2 regions of the Pseudoxanthobacter sp. M-2 genome follow, and region 1 is predicted to be linked to the other one. Evidence: predicted binding sites of a transcription regulator. Region 1 holds the regulator's gene; the other holds the start of a gene.

Region 1 (5,469 bases):
CGGCAGCGGCTGAGGTTCACGGTTGTCGGCGGCCGCACCCAGCCCCTAATGTGCGCGCTGCCCGGGCGCACCTTGCCAAGGTGCCCTCCCCGGCTGCGGACGTGGCGAAACCGGTAGACGCAAGGGACTTAAAATCCCTCGGGGCTTGCTCCGTGCGGGTTCGACCCCCGCCGTCCGCACCACTCACTCGGCCGGAACCGCCACCTCGTCCGAGGGCCAGCCGGTGGGCAAGCCATCGATGCTGACGGTGTTTTCGGCGCGGCGGTAGGCCTCGAGGCCCTCCTCGCCCTTCGCCTCGGCCCAGCGGGTCAATGACGGACGCTCGTCGACATAGTCGAACAGCGGCACGCCGAAGCCGCACGAGGTTTGGACGAGATCGACGGACAGCACGACGATCTGGCGCGCGCCCACCGGCTCGCGGCCGTCGAACGCGCCGGCAAGGAGGTCATCATAACCCGCCGTGCCGCGGCGCAGGACCTCGCCGGCACCGTAGAGGCGCATGATCAGCGGCGGCCCCTCGAAGGCGCACAGCATGATCGTCAGGCGGCCGTCGGCGAGCATGTGGGCCGACGTCTCGTTGCCGCTGCCGGTGCAGTCGAGATAGGCGACCCGGTTCGGTCCGAGCACACGCAGCGACGCCGCGTCCTTCGGCGACAGGTTGATGCGGCTTCCCCGCGCCGCCGAGGCGGTGAAGAAGATGCGCTGCCGCTCGATGAAGTCGCGGTGCTGCTTGCCGATTTCGGCGAACTGCTTGGCCATGGCGTGTTCTCCTGCCGCCGACGCTCGGGGCCGCGGACGGGCAGGCTAGTCCCGGCAGCGCGCCGCCCGCAACCACGGACGGTGCTTCGGCAACAGCGGCATGGGCTTGGCGCTGCGGCAACCGAATATTCACCCTTGAGGAACACAACTAGAACGGATAGCTTGTGTTCGTGATTTGTACGCGATTCGAGGTCGCGGTACCGACGAGGGGGCGCGGGAGACGACGATGCTCACACGCAAGCAGTACGAGCTGCTGATGTTCATCCACGAGCGCCTCAAGGAGAGCGGCGTGCCGCCCTCGTTCGAGGAGATGAAGGACGCGCTCGACCTGCGTTCGAAGTCGGGCATCCACCGGCTGATCACGGCTCTGGAAGAGCGTGGCTTCCTGCGCCGGCTGCCGAACCGGGCGCGGGCGCTCGAGGTGATCCGGCTGCCCGAATCGGTCGCCAGTGGACCGGCTTCGACACGGGCCCGTGGCTTCACCCCGAGCGTCATCGACGGCGACGGGCCGCGCATCCGCCCGGCCGAGCCACGCCCGGCGGCAGCGGGCGAGACGGCGGGCGGCGTCAGCATCCCGGTGATGGGCCGCATCGCCGCCGGTGTGCCGATCGAGGCCATTCAGACCCACACCCATTCGATCACCGTGCCGGTGGAACTCGCCGGCGCCGGCGAGCACTTCGCCCTCGAGGTGCGCGGCGATTCGATGGTCGAGGCCGGCATCTTCGATGGCGACACCGTGGTGATCCGGCGCACCGACGCGGCGACGACCGGCGACATCGTCGTGGCACTGGTCGACGACGAGGAGGCGACGCTGAAGCGGCTGCGCCGCAAGGGCGCCTCGATCGCGCTCGAGGCCGCCAACCCGGCCTACGAGACGCGCATCTTCGGGCCCGACCGCATCCGCATCCAGGGCCGGCTGGTGGCACTGCTGCGCCGCTACTGATCCTCGCCGCCGCCTCGCGCGGCGGCCGTCACCTCGCGGTGCCGCGGCGCCGAGGGGTTCTCTCCAACGGCATCGCCGGTCCGCGACCACGGTCGCCCGTTGGTGCCGGCCGTGACGGGGTCGCTGAGACCGCCGGGCACGGCGGCGTCGAGCATCACCGCGATGGCACCGGTCCGGGCGAGCGTCGAACGGTCGATATAGAGCTGGGGGCCAAGACAGCCGGCGGGCCGCGGCACCGGCGCCACCACGACGGTGGCGGACCGACAGTCCTCGACGAGGGCAACGCCCCTCGTCACGACGGCGACCGTGAGATCGCCGTCCCCGAGCGGCAGCACGCACCCGAGATCGTCGCAGCGGGTGGGTGGGGCGGTGGTGGCCTTGGCGTCTCGGGGGTCGGCATCGGCGGCGAGCCAGGCGCGGACGGTGTAGGCGGACCTGTCGGCGGCGACGACGGCGAGCCTGCCGTCCGGCCCCCGCGCCGCGACAGCGCGGCCATCGCCTGAAACCAGCAGATCCGGGCGGGCGCCGGTCGTCGCCAGGGCGAGACCCGCCAGCAGCGGCAGCACCGCAAGCCGCCGCCACGGCGCTAGCGAGATCGCCACCCACAGCAGCGCCGCCACCATGAGCAGGACGGCGACGAGCGGCACCCGGCCGATCATCGCGCTGTCGCCCGTCCAGGCGGTCGTCGTCTCGGCGACGGCGAACATCCAGCCGAGGCCGATTCCCATCGGCCAGAGGGCCAGTTGCTCCAGCCCGAACGGCAGCAGCACCAGCGCCAGCACGCCGAACGGCATCACCAGCACCGAGACCGCCGGCATCGCCGCGAGGTTGGCGAGCAGGCCGAGTGGCGCACCGCGGTGGAAGTGGTAGGCGGCGATCGGTGCGGTGGCGAGGCCGGCGATCAGCGACGTTGCGGCCAGGCCTGCCACCCCGAACAGAACTGCCCGCCCCAGCCACATCGCCGTGCCGCGCCGCGGCGACGTCGTCTCGCCGCGCTCCCGGCTGCCCCACCACTCGTAGGCGGCGACAAGCGCGATCACTGCGGCGAACGACATCTGGAACCCGGCCCCGAGCACGGCACTCGGCTCCAGTGCCATGACGACCAGCGCCGCCACAGCAACGGTGCGCAAGGAGATTGCCGGCCGGTCGACGAGGACCGCGATGAGGGCCACGGCCATCGTCACGTAGGCGCGCTGCGTCGCGACCTCCGCCCCGGAGATGACGAGGTAGAAGGTCGCCGCGATGAGGGCCACCACCGCCGCCCAGGCCTTGATCGGCCGCGTCAGGGCGAGCGCCGGGATTGCCGCGAGCAGGGCCCGCACCACCCAGAAGACGGTGCCGGCAACGAGCACCATGTGGAGTCCCGAGATCGACAGCACGTGGGCGAGGCCGGACACTCGCATCGCTTCCTCGATGCTCTCCGGGATTCCGCCGCGGTCGCCGACCAGAAGCGCCGCGGCGACCTCCCCGCGCGGCCCCGGCAGCGCCGCACGCAGGCGCTCGGCGATGGTGTGGCGGACCTCCGCCACGGCGCGCGCGGGCGCGAGCGACCAGGGCACGGCACCGAGATCGATGATTTGCGGCCGCCCATAGGCAAAGCCGCTGGCGCCAATGCCGTCGAGGTAGGCTGAGCGGGCGGGGTTCCAGCCGCCCGGCATGTCGGGACCGCGCGGCGGCTCGAGGCGCGCGGTGAGCGACACGCCGTCGCCCGGCAGCAGGCTCGCTGCTCCGGCGGCGGTGACGGTGATGCGCCGCGGCAGGCGGGCGGCCGGCACCCGCTCGATCGTGACCGGTCGGATCGTCAGGCGCGCCCGGCCGCCGGTGCGGCGCTCGACGCGCTCGACGAAGCCGTTGACTTCGGCCGTGCGGGCGCGGTCGAGCGTCGGGGCGGCGACCAGCGTGACTTCGAGCTTTGCCGCGGTCGCACCGGCGCAGAGGGCGGCGGCGAGCGCCAGCGCGGGGAACGCCAACGTCCGTTCGCGCGTCCGCCAGGCCGCGAGCAGGCACGCGAGGGCCAGTCCCGCGAGGGCCCACAGCGCCGGTTCCCGCGGCAGCGCGAAATAGGCGGCGACACCCGCGGCGACCATGACCGGCACCCAGAGGAAGCCCCGGCCGGCGGCCCGGTCGTGGGCAGCGAAGCCGGCGAGCGCCTCGCCGGTCGCGCGCAGGCGTGCCGCGAGCGGCGGCGGTGGCGCGCCGAAGCCGGCAGCAGCGCGGTGGCGCGTGCCGGCCGGCGGCTCTCTCGCACGGGTCTCCGGCCACATGGCCGCGCCCTCCCCCGAGGGGCCAGCGAGCAACCGGGGGGCTCGCCCGCGCAGTTCGATTGCGGGGTGGTCCTTTCTGGTACCCCGCGCAACGATCCCGCCGCGCCGGCTGCGCACCCCGTCTCGTCGATCGACGATCCGGAGGCTCCTTTCGCAGACTTGGGATCGGCCCGCCCGCATGGTACACGAGCGCCCGAACGGTACCAGCCGGCCACACCGAAAGGTGGACACCGGCGTGCCGCCGCAATCATCGCGTCGGATCGTCACCCGAGCCAGAACCGGCCTGCGGCTCCCCGCCTGGCGACGGTGGCGATCGTGATGCCGCTCCGGTCTCGAGAGGTCCGAATGTCCGAGCCCGTCGTCACCCGCTTCGCCCCTTCGCCCACCGGCTTCCTGCACATCGGCGGGGCGCGCACGGCGCTGTTCAACTGGCTCTATGCCCGCCACACCGGCGGCACGATGCTGCTGCGCATCGAGGACACCGACCGTGAGCGCTCGACCGACTCTGCCATCACGGCGATCCTCGAGGGGCTCACCTGGCTCGGCATCGACTGGACCGGCGAGCCGGTGTTCCAGTTCGCCCGCGCCGCCCGCCACCGCGAGATCGCCGAAGGGCTCGTCGCCGCCGGCAGCGCCTACCGTTGCTATGCGTCGCCGGCGGAGCTGACGGAGATGCGCGAGCTCGCCCGTGCCGAGGGCCGGCCGCCGCGCTACGACGGCCGCTGGCGCGATCGCGACCCGTCCGAGGCGCCGGCAGCCGTCAAGCCGGTGATCCGCATCAAGTCGCCGCTCGCCGGCGACACGCCCGTCGACGACCAGGTGCAGGGCCGCGTCGTGTTCCCCAACAAGGATCTCGACGATTTCGTCATCCTGCGCTCGGACGGCACGCCCACCTACATGCTGTCGGTGGTGGTGGACGACCACGACATGGGCGTCACCCACATCATCCGCGGCGACGACCATCTGACGAACGGTGCCCGCCAGACGATCCTCTATCAGGCGCTGGGCTGGCGCGTTCCGGTGATGGCGCACATTCCGCTGATCCATGGGCCGGACGGGACCAAGCTGTCGAAGCGCCATGGCGCCCTTGGCGTCGAGGCCTACCGGGCGATGGGCTATCTGCCGGCGGCGCTGCGCAACTATCTCGTCAAGCTCGGCTGGAGCCACGGCGACGCCGACGTGATGTCGACCGAGGACATGGTCGCCTGGTTCGACCTCGCCGCGGTCGGCCGGTCGCCGTCGCGCTTCGACTATGCCAAGCTCGAGAACCTCAACGGCATCTACCTCCGCGCCGCGGAGCCCGCGGAGGTTCTGGCCGCGCTGGTTTCAGCCCTCCCCTGGCTCGACGGCGCCGACGATCTGCGGGCGGCCTGGTCGCCGGCGCTGGAGGCGAAGCTGCTGGACGCCATGCCGGGCCTGAAGGAGCGCGCCAAGACCCTCGTCGAGCTCGTCGACAACGCCCGCTATCTCTGGGCCGTGCGCCCCCTCGCCCTCGACGCCAAG
Region 2 (5,469 bases), on a different contig from region 1:
GGCTGTTCAGCATCTTCGTCCTCCCCAGGCTGTGACGTCTTCTCATGAACCGGAGGGTTCGCGGGACGGCACAATTTCAACCTTTATTGGATTGGTTTGTGATTGATCTGGAGGCGGTCGTCAAGAGAGGAAGCGGCGTCCGGGGCGAAACGCGTATGCGGGTAAGGGATGTCGGCCACGACCGGCCACAGCGCGAGGGCTAATGAACTGTACTCCAAGGCGCAGTGTCGTGCCGCCGAATAGGCACCCTGTCCCAGTCCACGCCGTCGATCTTCCCCTTCTCCCAGCAGCGCTGGGAGAAGGTGCCCGCTGGGCGGATGAGGGCCGGGAAGCGCCAGCGCGCCGGAGCAACTGGGCAGTACATCATTGTTAAGGCGTGGTTTTTCCAGACTCGATGCGCCGTCCCGTCTTGCGCAGGCCTTGGTCACGGCGACGGCGACCGCCGTCTCCGCGCCGCCAGGCGGCGCGGCCCCCATCCGCCCTTCGGGCACCTTCTCCCGGCCAAGGCCGGGAGAAGGGAGGCGTGGCGCGCGTTCGCCCCTCGGCTGCTGGCGGCGGCGATCACCGTTCCCATCCCGGGCGCCAAGACGCCCACGACAGGGCCCCACACCACTCCCGCCTTGACCGCCGCTCATTCCCGCGCCATAAGAAACCAATGCAGAGATTGGTCGAAATGGTTTCCCCTCCAGACGTCGATGCCGCCGATGCGGCGACGGCATCCGCGCGGCTGCGCGACTTCCTCGCCGGTGCTGCCATCAGCGCCGACGGCCGCCTGCCGCCGGAGCGCGATCTCGCCGGGCGGCTCGGCGTCTCGCGGGCGGAGCTGCGCAAGGCGCTGGCGGATCTGGAGGCGGAAGGGATCATCTGGCGCCACGTCGGCAAGGGGACCTTCGTCGGCGCGCGCCCCGTCGACACCGTCGCCGACGTCGCCGCCCTGACGCGTCGTACCAACCCGTCGGAGGTGATGCAGGCGCGGCTGTCGATCGAGCCGGAGATGGCCCGCCTCGCGGCCCTGCACGCCACCTCCGCCGACCTCGCGGAACTTCGCTCCTGCATCGCCCGCTCGCGCCAGGCGGAGACGTGGCGGCAATACGAGGCGTGGGACAACCGCTTCCACCGCGCCGTCGGCGAGGCGACCGGCAATGCGCTGCTGCTCGGGCTGCTGGACACATTGACGGCGGTGCGCCGCGCCGTCACCTGGGGGCGGCTGCGCTACAACCCTGTGAAGCCCGATCCCGCCCACCACAGCTTCGAGGAACACGAGGCGATCGTCGCCGCCATCGCCGACCGCGATGCCACGGCGGCGGCGACGGCGATGCGCACCCACATCCGCTCCGTCGAACGCAACCTCCTCGCCCGCATGGCGAGGGGCGACGACTGAAGGGCGCTTTGTCCCGCCTGACGAGAGATCTTCTACCTACTTCCGAATGGCGGAAAAGGTGCCCGAAAGCGGCGCGCGGCTTTCCCTCCCCCCTCGTGGGGGAGGTGGCCGGCGCAGCCGGCCGGAGGGGGCCGCCGCGCGTGAGCGCGGCGGTGCAGCGCCAGCTACTTCCGAATGGCGGAAAAGGTGCCCGAAGGCGGCGCGCGGTTTCCCCTCCCCCCTCGTGGGGGAGGTGGCCGGTGCAGCCGGCCGGAGGGGGCCGCCGTGCGTGAGCGCGGCGGTACACCGCCAGAGATTGTCAGACCGTCGCACCGCCGTCGGCTGACGCCGCCTGCGGCCCTCCCCGGACCGCTCGCGCGGTCCGACCCTCCCACGAGGGGAGGGTGGGCGCGTTGCGTCGGCGCCCGAAGGGCTGCCGTGTCGCCGGTGTCCGCTGCGGTGAGGCCGTCGCCGCCCTCAGATATCCAGATCGCGCGCGAACTGGGCGTGTTCCTGGATGAAGCGGAAGCGCGCGTCGGCGCTCGTCCCCATCAGGCGCTCGACCGTTTCGGCCGTGTCGGCGGCCACTCCTTCCAGCACCTCGACGCGCAGCATCGTGCGGGTCGCCCGGTTCATCGTCGTCTCGCGCAACTGCGCCGGCAGCATCTCGCCGAGGCCCTTGAAGCGGCCGACGTCGACCTTGCCCCGCTTGTCGAAGACCTTGGCGATCAGCCGCTCGCGCTCGGCGTCGTCGCGGGCGTAGAGCGTCTTCGTGCCCTGCGTCAGCCGGTAGAGCGGCGGCACGGCCAGGAACAGGTGACCCTGGCGGACGAGCTCGGGGATCTCGCGCCAGAAGAACGTCACCAGCAACGCCGCGATGTGCGCCCCGTCGACGTCGGCGTCGGTCATGATGATGACCTTCTCGTAGCGAAGGTCCGCCTCGCGGTAGTGGCCGCGGGTGCCGCAGCCGAGCGCCGTCACGAGGTCGGCGAGCTGCTGGTTCTGGCCGAGCTTGTCGCGCCCGGCGCTGACGACGTTGAGGATCTTGCCGCGCAGCGGCAGCACGGCTTGCGTGTTGCGGTCGCGCGCCTGCTTCGCCGAGCCACCGGCCGAATCCCCCTCGACGATGAAGATCTCGGTGCCGGCCGCCGTGCTCGTCGTGCAGTCGGCGAGCTTGCCCGGCAGCCTGAGCCGCCGCGTCGGCGCCCGCCGGGCGATCTCCTTCTCCTGCCGGCGCCGCAGCCGATCTTCGGCGCGCTCGACCAGCCGCTCGAGGATGAGGCCGGCGCGGGCGGCGTCGTCGACGAGCCAGTGGTCGAACGGGTCGCGCAGCGCCGCCTCGACGAGGCGGGCGGCGTCGGCGGTGGCGAGGCGCTCCTTCGTCTGGCCGACGAACTCCGGCTCGCGCACGAACACCGAGACGAGCCCGGCGAGCGCGCCGGCGACGTCCTCGGCGGTGATCTGCTGGGCACGCTTGTTGGCCGTGCGCTCGCCATAGGCGCGCACACCCTTCAGCAGCGCGACGCGCAAGCCCTGCTCGTGGGTGCCGCCGTCCGGCGTCGGAATGGTGTTGCAGTAGGACTGCAGGAAGCCGTCGTCCTCGACGAAGGCGATCGCCCACTCGACGCCGCCGTTGCGGCCCGCAGCCCCGGAGCGGCCGGAGAACACCGCCTCGGTGACCCGCGGCGTGCCGACGAGGCGCTCGCCGAGATAGTCTGCGAGGCCGCCGGGGAAGCGGAACACCGCCTCGGCCGGCACCTTGCCGTCGCCGCCTGCAAGCGCCGGGTCGCAGCTCCAGCGGATCTCGACGCCGGCGAACAGGTACGCCTTCGCCCGCGCCATCGAGACGAGGCGGGCGGCCGAGAAGGCGGCGCCCTCGCCGAAGATCTGCGGGTCGGGGTGGAAGCGCACGGTGGTGCCGCGCCGGTTCATCACCTCGCCGCCCTCGGCGAGCGGGCCGGTCGGCGCGCCGCGCGAGAACGACTGCACATAGCGGCGGCGGTTGCGGATCACCTCCACCTCGAGGCGGTCCGACAGCGCATTCACCACCGAGACGCCGACGCCGTGCAGGCCGCCGGAGGTTTCGTAGACCTTCGAGTCGAACTTTCCGCCCGAGTGCAGCGTCGTCATGATCACTTCGAGCGCCGACTTGTCGGGAAAGCGCGGGTGCGGATCGACCGGGATGCCGCGGCCGTTGTCGGCGACCGACAGCGTGCCGTCGGCGGAAAGCGCGACCTCGATGCGGCTCGCGTGGCCCGCCACCGCCTCGTCCATGGCGTTGTCGAGCACCTCGGCGAACAGGTGATGGAGCGCGCGCGCGTCGGTGCCGCCGATGTACATGCCCGGCCGCCGCCGCACCGGCTCGAGGCCCTCGAGCACCTCGATGTCGGCGGCGGTGTAGGCCGCCTCGGGATCGACAGGGCGCGTCGCCGCGGCCCGGCGCGGACGCTCCGCCACGGGGCGCGCGGGCGCCGGGGCTGCCGCCACCGGGCGGGCGGACGGGATTGGAGCCGCGGCCGACCCGAAGAGGTCGCCGGCGCCGTTGTCGGTATCGTCGTTCGTCATCGCCGCCGTTGTTCGTGCGGTGCGTGCCACCCGTCAATCCCTTCCCGAATCGTCGGGCGATTCTGCCACGGGACAAGCTCGGGTGCGAGCCGTTCGTTCACGACTTGTTCGCAAACGAAGGATTCACCACCGTTGGCGAAATCCGGCCACGCCGGCTCCCCTGTCTGTGGCCGGCATGCAACATGGCGAGGCGGTCATACGGGCGGAGGTCGGGCAGGGAACCGGTCGCCCCCGTCTCGCCACAAACCGGATCGAACCGTCTTCGCCGTGGTCGCCCGGTGGCCGATCCGACCTCGCGAGTGAAGGTCGGCCGAGGGGTGGGTGACAGTACGGCGTACCGGCGTTCCAGGTTGGGACCGGCTCGGATCGAGAACAAGAATGGACCTCGCATTGCGCGTTTTGGGCGATCTGGACGTGGCTCCGGCCTCCGACCCGGTTCCGTCGAACCTCCGCCGCCTGATCTCCCCGCGGCAGCCGTATGATCGCCGAAATGGCCGCTCATGGTTCGCCGCGTCGCGAGGGTGGTTGCACCGCGGGGATGTGGCCCCGGCCGCCGGTATCGCGCAGCGTCCGGCCGCCGCCGTGCGGACGTCCCGCTCGTCGGTGAAGGATACGGGTCCTGTCATGCGTGTCGTCGAGTTGGGTATCGGCTGTCTCGTCCTGGTCGGCGGCCTCGCGCTCGCCCAGCCGGCGCGGGCGCTCGACCCCTCCGCCGCCCCGCCCGCCGATGCGTCGCCGGTCGAGTTCTTCCGTGAGGGCACCAAGGCCTACTTCGCCGGCGACAAGGCGAAGGCCGTCGATGCCTACGGCTTCGCCGCCGATCTCGGTCACCCGGTCGCGCAGTGGAAGCTCGGCCGCATGTACCAGGACGGCGACGGCGTCGCCGAGAATGACCTGAAGGCCTTCGAGCTGTTCTCCGAGGTCGCCAACGCCCATGCCGACGATGCGCCGCAGTCGCCACAGGCGCCCTTCGTGGCGAGCGCCTTCGTGCAGCTCGGCAACTACTACCTGAACGGCATCCAGGACTCGGCGATCGAGCCGAACGTCGCCCGCGCCCGCGAGCTCTACACCTACGCCGCCTCCTATTTCGGCGACGCCGATGCCCAGTTCCAGCTCGCCCGCCTCTATCTCGAGGTCGATCCGGCCGAGCGCGACCCGAAGCTCGCCGCCCGCTGGCTGAAGCTCGCCGCCAAGAAGGGCCACCACGGCGCCCAGGCGCTGCTCGGCCAGATGCTCGTCGAGGGCAACGGCGTGAAGCGCAACGTCGTCGCCGGGCTGATGTGGCTCACCGTCGCCCGCAACAACGCCTCGGTGGAGGACGACTGGATCCGCCAGGAGCAGGAGCAGGCGTTCTCGCTCGCCTCCGAGAAGGAGCGCCGCAAGGCCACCGAGATGGCCGAGGCGTGGAGCTCCAGCAACGGCAACTGACGCACAGGCCCGGGGATCAGTCTCCGGGCGCGACCAGGCTCGCCACCACGCCCACGCTTGCTCGCGCCGTCGGGCAGGGGGTCTGTAGCGGCGTCCACGACGTGTTGTTGAGCACC

The links. The regulator LexA, encoded in region 1, represses DNA repair genes until DNA is damaged. The targets are predictions, from matches to a motif close to TGTTCNNNNTGTGTTCNG.
Region 2: a site for LexA is predicted at 4,020-4,037, ahead of parE (DNA topoisomerase IV subunit B). Genes of this name have one in related genera too.

Annotation. Positions count from the first base shown of each region.
Region 1 is NZ_JAWDIR010000011.1:844,523-849,991, reverse strand. It holds tRNA gene RUR49_RS08950 (tRNA-Leu) at 96-182, shown strand; gene RUR49_RS08945 (pyridoxamine 5'-phosphate oxidase family protein) at 184-759, opposite strand; gene lexA (transcriptional repressor LexA) at 986-1,702, shown strand; gene RUR49_RS08935 (ComEC/Rec2 family competence protein) at 1,696-3,966, opposite strand; gene gltX (glutamate--tRNA ligase) at 4,312-5,469, shown strand, end outside.
Region 2 is NZ_JAWDIR010000004.1:123,941-129,409, forward strand. It holds gene RUR49_RS03260 (ABC transporter substrate-binding protein) at 1-13, opposite strand, end outside; gene RUR49_RS03265 (FadR/GntR family transcriptional regulator) at 674-1,381, shown strand; gene parE (DNA topoisomerase IV subunit B) at 1,838-3,925, opposite strand; gene RUR49_RS03275 (tetratricopeptide repeat protein) at 4,550-5,353, shown strand.